2 regions of the Paenibacillus sp. YPG26 genome follow, and region 1 is predicted to be linked to the other one. Evidence: predicted binding sites of a transcription regulator. Region 1 holds the regulator's gene; the other holds the start of a gene.

Evidence for each region. Region 1 encodes Rex, which represses fermentation and respiration genes when NADH is low (regulators of the CRP and FNR family bind a similar motif). Its sites were predicted from a motif close to TTGTGAAATATTTCACAA; they were not measured.
Region 2: the regulator Rex is predicted to act here: its motif matches at 2,744-2,761, upstream of pflB (formate C-acetyltransferase).

What each region holds. Positions count from the first base shown of each region.
Region 1 covers NZ_CP084530.1:1,828,103-1,832,540, reverse strand. Annotated here, with positions in the region: gene LDO05_RS08640 (cell wall elongation regulator TseB-like domain-containing protein) at 39-536, opposite strand; gene LDO05_RS08635 (amidohydrolase) at 570-1,868, opposite strand; gene LDO05_RS08630 (redox-sensing transcriptional repressor Rex) at 1,858-2,508, opposite strand; gene dinG (ATP-dependent DNA helicase DinG) at 2,542-4,438, opposite strand, start outside.
Region 2 covers NZ_CP084530.1:1,679,405-1,683,842, reverse strand. Annotated here, with positions in the region: gene pflA (pyruvate formate-lyase-activating protein) at 1-329, opposite strand, end outside; gene pflB (formate C-acetyltransferase) at 398-2,668, opposite strand; gene adhE (bifunctional acetaldehyde-CoA/alcohol dehydrogenase) at 2,933-4,438, opposite strand, start outside.

The sequences.
Region 1 (4,438 bases):
AGGAAGGTCTTTTTGCTTAGGCACACCTGCAATAAAGCCTATCGATTCGGTAATGTATAAGTATTAGGCAATGCCTGTCCATCTGTGAACCGATAGAATTTGTAGTTGTAGTGATCGCCTTCTTTATAGAACAATTGATATACGTATTGCTTCCCAGTCCCTTGGTCAAAGATACCCGGAACAAGACGAACAATGGAGATATCCGGCATCTGGGACTTGATGCTGCTCTTAACCTGTTCCAGGCTAACCCCGTTCTTGGCCAGCTCCTGATGGTCAACCTTGCCGTCCACGACCCAGACTACAATATCTTCTCCTGCTGCATTTTTCCCTTCAATAACCCAGCATACCGTATCCCATACAGATTTACTGGCATGCGTGAACGAAGCCAGATTAGCCTGCTGCTTGGCTACAATCACCGCCGCGTCCTTCTCATTCCAGTAATCTTCCATGGTATACACATAGTAGCGCTGAATACCGAACAGGATCAGCAAGACAGTAAATACGGATATCAGGATCCGTTTTGTTTTTCTCTTCATGCGATCACTCCCCTTCACTCAGAAGTGCTCCGCTTAGCGGGAGAGCAATCCTTCGAAACAAGCCTGAGCTTCTCTGCGCACCCGCTCTTCATCAATGGTTAGACAGCTGCCATGCTTGACTACCTGATTCCCGTTCACCCAGACATGCTCTACATCTTTAGGACCCGCTGAGTATACAATATGTGATATAAAATCCGTATGCGGAATAAAATGAGCCTGGTCTGTGTTCAAGGCAATGAAATCTGCTTTCATGCCTTCAGCCAGCCTTCCGGTATTCGGAAGGTATACCGACTCTGCCCCGTAGACCGTTCCCATCTTAAGCGCTTCTTCTGCCGGTACAGCTGTAGGATCACCGGATACACCTTTATGGATCAAGGCTGCCAACCTGATCTCTTCGAACATATCCAGATTGTTATTGCTGGCAGCCCCATCTGTACCAAGGGATACGACCACGCCTGCCTTCTGTAGATCAACAACACGGGCAACTCCGCTTGCAAGCTTCAGATTACTGCCTGGATTGTGCGAGACTGCAACTTTATGGTTGGCAAGAATCCCGATTTCTTCATCAGTTAGATGCACACCATGGGCAATGATCGAAGGCCGGGAGAAGAAACCAAGCTTCTCCAAATGCATCGTTGGACGAAGACCATACTCTTCGATATTCTGCTGCACTTCAGCAGCTGTCTCGGACATGTGGGTATGGAGCGGCAGATCCAGATCATGTGCAGCTTGTACGAACTTCTCAATGAACGCAGGCGGACAAGTGTATGGGGAATGCGGAGACATCATGGTCGTAATCCGGCCATCCGCTTTGCCATGCCAGTCCTTAGCGAACCGTATTGCTTCCTCAAGCTTCTGCTGCTGTACGTCCTCTGGGCACAGCCCGATGGCACCGCGCATCAACACAGCACGGATACCCGATTCGTCAGCTACCTTCGCCACTTGATCCATATGATCATACATGTCCAGGAAGGTTGTTGTTCCTCCTTTAAGCATCTCGACCACAGACAGGGCTGTTCCCCAATATACATCACGGGAAGTGAACTTCGCTTCCATCGGCCACATTTTCTCCTGCAGCCACGCCTGAAGCAGCATATCATCTCCATAACCACGAAGCAGGGACATCGCAGCATGACCATGTGTATTGATCAGTCCTGGTGCGAACAGCAAGCCTCTACCATCGAACGTATCTGTTCCTTCTTCAATCTCCGGGCGGGCCTCTCCCACATATGTAATCAGATCGTCCTCAATTAACATATATCCCTTAACAACAGAACGTCCCTCTTCCAACACAGCAAAGCTTCCATTCTCGATTAACCATTTACGACTCATTTGTCAGTGCTTCCTTTCCATCTCCCAAATAATAGGCCAGACTGAGCAGATCGGTTGTAAAATCAGCAGCGTGCAGCCGCACTTGTGCAGGCACCTTCAAAATTGTAGGCGCAAAGTTAAGAATTGCTTCAATACCGGCTTCGATAAGCTGATCTGCAACGCGCTGCGCCTCAAAGTCAGGGACCGTGATGATTCCAATCCGGATCCCCAGCTTCTTCACGGTAGCAACCAGATCTTCTATCGGCTGCACAGTTAGAGAATTTATTTTCTGGCCGACTTTCTGCTCTGAAGCATCGAACACGGCCACGATCTTCATGTTATCCTTCAGATAAGTATTGTAGTTGGACAGAGCCTGACCCAGGTTCCCTGCTCCAACCAGAGCCACATTAATCTGCTGGTCCAGATTGAGAATCTGGCGTATCTTCTCTATTAGATAGGCGACATCGTAGCCAATACCTTTTCGTCCGAAATCACCAAAGTAAGCAAGATCCTTGCGGATTTGAGCCGGATTGAGATCCAGCTTCTGCCCAAGCTCCTGTGAGGAGACGGTTGAGACTTCCCGGTGACTCAGCTCATTCAGAAAGCGCAGATATACGGGCAATCTGCGCACCACCGCATCTGAAATTTTCTCCGACTTCATTTCTTTTCCCCCTAATGCAATTGAGTCCGGTCATTACCGGTGCTGAAGCCATTCCGAAATCCGGGGCACCATCTGATTGGTGGGCATATGCTCCATCTTCGGGCCTGGCAGAGAATACAGGAAATACTTTCCGTAGTAGGACTCCAGAATTCGCGTATCATATACAATTACGATACCGCGGTCCTGAGAGGAACGCACAAGCCGTCCAAAACCCTGCTTGAAGCGGATTACTGCTTGCGGTACAGACAGCTTCATAAAAGGATTCTTCTTCTGCTGCTGCAGCCTTTCGCTCTTGGCTTCCACCAGTGGATGGTTCGGGGGTTGGAACGGCAGACGCACGATAGCCAGACTCGTTAGAGCCTCACCGGGTATATCCACGCCTTCCCAGAAGCTGCTTGTACCGAGCAGGACAGAGGCCTGCTGGCCCTGAAATCTCCGGGTTAGCTTGGTCCGGTTCCCGCTGTCCACCCCTTGTCCAATGACAGTGATCCCCTGAGCGGACAGAACCTCCTTCAGCGGATCATACACCTGTCTCAGCATCCGGTATGACGTGAACAGTACGAGCATCCGACCCTCCGTAGCCACCGCCGAGTCTGCGAGAGACTGCACAAGTGTGTTCACAAAATGATCGTCCCCGACACTGCCCTTCACACTCGGGAAATCCCGGGGGATGACAAGCAGAGCCTGTTCCCTGTACTTGAACGGGGAAGGAAGCAGTGAAGTGAGCAGCTTATCCTGCTCGGAAGCTTCCGTTAGACCCAGCTGTTCGATCATGTACTGGAACGACTTATCTACGGATAAGGTGGCAGAAGTCATGATGACACTTTTCTTTTTGTCAAAAAACAGGGCTTTAAGCTGTTCGCTTACCTCTACAGGCACCGCAAAAATCTGCAGAGACCGGCTTCGGTAATGACCGTTACCCTCAAGCCAGTAGACGGTCTCCTCATTGTCAAGCTTCATAAATGAACGAATACTGTCCCTCTCTGCTCCCAAATCCTTGAAAAGTCCACTGATATCCGTCACCAGGCTCTCGGAGCTGTAGTTGTCGTCATCATCCTTCAGCTCATTCACCATACGTTCACCCTTGCGGATTACCGTGCCCATGGTCATATAGATCTGATTCTCGATTTCACTAAGCGCATCCCAATTCTTAGGCTTCTTGTGCGGAAGCAGACGAAGCACGAACTGTCCCGGATCTCCCGGAGCCGCATCGCTTCGCTCAGGCATAAGTCCGAACAATTGATCGCTGAGACGATCCCAGCTCTCCTTGATCTCAAGAATCTCCGGGTACAGATTATCAATCACGCTTACCCACTCACTTGCTTTCTCAGACCCACTGGTCTGAAGCTGGGCCCGCAGGTTAGGGAGCTGCCCGGTTCGGCTGTCCTTGTAGAGGCGGGTCAAGGTATGCACGACGGTGAAGTACTTCATATTCATACCTAAATGCTTGCCTGCTACTTCTTCCAGATGGTGCGCCTCATCAATTACAAGACGTTCATAACTTGGAAGCAGCTGATGCCCCGCTTTCACATCTGTGAACAGCTTGGAGTGATTCGTGATTACCACATCAGCCACACCTGCCTCATGTTTGGCTTTATGGTAGAAGCACTTGCGGAACCACGGGCATGAGCGGCCGAGGCATGAATCCGATTCGCTGGCAACCGTCTCCCAGAAATCAGCCCCCCGGTTACCCTGGTTCAGTTCTTCATCATCGCCCGTCTCGGTCTGGGTCAGCCATACGATCATCTGAGCGGCTATCATTACCTCTTCCTTGGGTGTCGCGAAGTCTCTCTTGTTTATTTTATGTTCAAATTTGCGCAGACACAAATAATGCCCCCGTCCTTTGAAGATGGCTGCCCGAAATGGAAAAGGAACCACGTCCGTGAGCAGAGGAATATCCCTCTCGCGAAGCTGCTCTTGCAGGTTAATA
Region 2 (4,438 bases), 150 kb from region 1:
TTGTAACCGTTGGTATCCAGAGTTGTATGAAGCCCCCACCGCTGCTTCACTTCGCGGAACAGCTCGGTTACGAAATGAGCCTGCAGCGTCGCTTCTCCCCCAGATACGGTTAATCCGCCACCTGAAGAACGATAGTAATTGATATATGGCTCAATTTCGGCAAGCACCTCTTCAAGCTGCATGTCTTGGCCGCCAGCCAAGTTCCAGGTATCCGGGTTATGGCAGTATTTGCATTTCAGCAGACAGCCTTGCATGAAGAGGACGAACCGTATCCCCGGGCCATCTACCGTTCCGAACGTTTCTAGTGAGTGAATATGACCTGTAAGCATGATTTGTCTCATTCCTTTCTGCAGAGGCTGCAGCTGATAATTATCTAACTATATCTCGACATTGCGCCTTACATTGTACCGTGGAAGGTACGGTTAATCACATCGAGCTGTTGTTCACGAGTCAGCTTAATGAAGTTGACCGCATATCCAGATACCCGGATAGTCAGTTGTGGGTAGTTCTCTGGGTGATTCATCGCATCCATAAGTTGTTCACGGTCGAAGACATTGACATTAAGATGATGCGCCCCGCTGCCGAAATAACCGTCCATCATGGATACGAGGTTGGATTTGCGAACCTCGGCTTCTTTGCCTAAAGCCTTAGGAACAATGGAGAATGTATTGGATATACCGTCCAGACTGTGCTCATATGGTAGCTTGGCCACAGAACTTAAGGAAGCAAGTGCGCCTTTCTTGTCACGTCCATGCATCGGGTTGGCCCCTGGTGCGAACGGTTCCCCGGCTTTACGTCCATCCGGTGTAGTTCCCGTCTTCTTGCCGTATACCACGTTGGATGTGATGGTAAGCACGGACTGTGTCGGCATTGCGTTCCGGTAAGCCTTATGCTTGCGGATCATGCCCATGAACAGCTCAACCAGCTCAACAGCAATTTGATCGACGCGATCATCATTGTTACCGTAGCAAGGGAAGTCTCCCTCGATCTCAAAATCAACCGCAATCCCATTCTCATTACGAACTGGCTTTACTTTAGCGTATTTAATGGCACTAAGGGAGTCTGCTGCGACGGATAGTCCTGCGATACCGCAAGCCATAGTCCGGAGAATATCCCGGTCATGCAGTGCCATTTCGATCCGCTCATAGCTGTATTTATCGTGCATATAGTGAATAACATTGAGCGTATTCATGTAGAGCTTAGCCAACCATTCCATCATTGGCTTGAACCGTTTCATTACTTCTGCATAATCAAGAACTTCTGCTGTAATTGCAGGATATTCTGGACCCACTTGAGCGCCGGACTTCTCATCTTTACCACCATTAATTGCGTACAGCAATGCTTTGGCAAGGTTCGCACGGGCACCGAAGAATTGCATTTGCTTACCGATCTCCATAGCGGATACACAGCAGGCAATTCCATAATCGTCACCATAGATCGGACGCATCAAGTCGTCATTTTCATATTGAATGGAGCTGGTCTCAATGGATACTTTGGCACAGAATTTCTTGAAGCCTTCAGGCAGCTTATCAGACCACAGCACAGTCAGGTTAGGCTCTGGAGCAGGTCCCAGGTTATAGAGCGTATGCAGGAACCGGAAGCTGTTCTTAGTTACTCTTGTCTGCCCATTATCCGCCATACCCCCGATAGACTCTGTCACCCAGGTAGGGTCGCCACTGAATAGATCATTGTAGTCCGGCGTACGCAGGAATTTCACAATACGCAGCTTCATAACGAAATGGTCCACCAATTCCTGAGCTTGTTCTTCTGTTAATGTGCCTTCAGCTAGATCCCGTTCAATGTAGATATCAAGGAAGGAAGACACGCGGCCCAGGGACATAGCGGCACCATTCTGTTCTTTAATTGCTGCCAGATAACCGAAATAGACCCATTGGAATGCCTCTTTCGCGTTATTAGCAGGCTTGGAGATATCAAATCCATGCATTTCAGCCAGAGCTTTAAGCTCCCCTAGAGCACGAATCTGTTCAGACAGCTCTTCGCGTAGACGGATAACATCCTCGTCAATCACATCAAGCTCCAATTGATTTAGTTCATATTTCTTCTGAATAACAAGGAAATCCACGCCATACAGGGCGACTCTGCGGTAGTCCCCAATAATACGGCCACGGCCGTATGCATCTGGTAGACCTGTAATGATCCCCGCTTTGCGCGCTGCTCTCATCTCGGAGGTATAGGCATCGAATACGCCTTGGTTATGAGTCTTCCGAATTCCATTGAATATATTAATAACTTCTTCAGGCATTTTGAAACCATAAGCCTCACACGCATCAATCATCATCCGGATCCCGCCGAACGGCTGAATGGAACGTTTGAACGGAGCGTCTGTCTGAACGCCGACAATTTGTTCTTTTTCTTTATCCAAATAACCTGGTTGATGGGAAATGATAGTAGATGGGGTATTCACGTCTACATCAAGAACGCCGCCGTTATCCCGTTCCTTCTTGGTCAAATCGGAGACGATGTCCCACAATTCCTTCGTATTCTGTGTGGCACCTTGCAAGAAATCTTCCCGGCCATGGTATGGGTTAATGTTATCATCAATGAAATTGCGAACATTGACTTCTTTTTGCCATTTCCCTTTCTTGAAGCTTCTCCATCCGGATTGTACCAGTTTTACCGGCTGCACTTCTCTCTCGATAACCGACATGATAATTCCCTCCATCACATTAATTTTGATGCCAGCAGGAACATGCGAGATCACTAAGTTTGTACAATACGTAAATTGTGATAATTTTCACAACAGGTGTCAACAAAGTGCTTTCTGTGATTCCCTCTCTGCCCCTATCCCTTTCTAACTGGGACTCTTTATACTCTTATCATAGGAGATCTGCCGTAAAAAGGATGTGACAAATATCACTCTTTCGGTGATATTTGTCACTCCGTTTTCAGCGTGCTATTAACTTAGGCTTCCTTATTCAAATCTGCCGTAGAAAGCGTCTCTGTATACTTCAGCTAATTCCTTCACAAGCGGCAGCTTAGGGTTAGCTGTTGTACATTGGTCTTCAAATGCACGATCTGCCAGGTATTCAACTCTGCTCTCAAAGTCTTTAGGATCGAATCCAAGTTCCTGGAACGATTCGGGGATTCCCAGCTTCTTGTTCAAATCGCGAATGGCGTTGATCAGGCTCTTCACGCCTTCTTCAGTTGTACGAGCTGGCAGTCCCAGAATACGCGCAATCTCCGCATAGCGTTGATCAGCCACGAAGTTGGTGTATTTAGGGAAAGCAGCAAACTTCGTTGGTTTCTTCGCATTATAGCGAATGACGTGCGGCATCAAGATCGCGTTAGTCCGGCCGTGAGCAGTGTGGTACTGACCTCCCCATTTGTGGGCCAAGCTGTGGTTGATACCGAGGAATGCATTTGCGAACGCCATACCGGCAAGAGTCGAAGCGTTATGCATTTTCTCACGGGCCAATTTGTCTCCAGTCAGAGCCGATTTCTCCAGCCATTCGAATACGAGTTGGATAGCTTTGATCGCAAGACCGTCTGTATAGTCACTAGCCATTACAGATACATAAGCTTCAATCGCATGGGTAAGCACGTCCATACCTGTGTCGGCTACAGCCACTTTAGGCAAGCTGTATACGAATTCTGGATCGATAATCGCAACATCTGGTGTCAGCTCATAATCAGCCAATGGATATTTCGTATTGCCATTCTCTTTATCAGTGATAACCGCGAATGAAGTCACTTCCGAACCTGTACCCGATGTTGTTGGAATAGCTACGAACTGAGCTTTTTGGCCAAGACGCGGGTATTTGTAGATCCGTTTACGGATATCCATGAATTTTTGCTTCAGGTTGTTAAAGTCAGTATCTGGATATTCGTAGAACAACCACATTCCTTTGGCAGCATCCATTGGGGATCCACCACCAAGGGCGATGATGCAGTCAGGCTGGAATTGATTCATCAGTTCTGTACCGCGTTGTACCGTAGTAGTCGATGGATCCGGTTCAACTTGTGAGAATACTTCAACAGCAACCGGGGTCTCACGTTGACGCAGGTAGTGTTCCACTCTTTCAACATAACCCAGCTTCACCATCATTGGGTCTGTAACAATCAATACACGTGAGATATCAGGCATTTTGGCAAGATACTGAGTTGCGCCTTTTTCAAAATAGACTTTGGAAGGTACTTTGAACCATTGCATATTCACGGTACGACGATTCACCCTTTTCACGTTGATTAAGTTCACCGCTGTTACGTTCGAGGAAGTAGAATTCCGTCCATACGAACCGCAGCCGAGTGTAAGCGATGGAAGGTTGGTATTGTAGATATCTCCGATACCGCCTTGCGAAGATGGCTGATTCACCAGAATCCGGCAAGTTGGCATACGATCAGAGTACTTCTGAATTACTTCTTCGTTGTTCGAGTGAATAACCGAAGAGTGACCCATACCGCCAAATGCGACAATCTC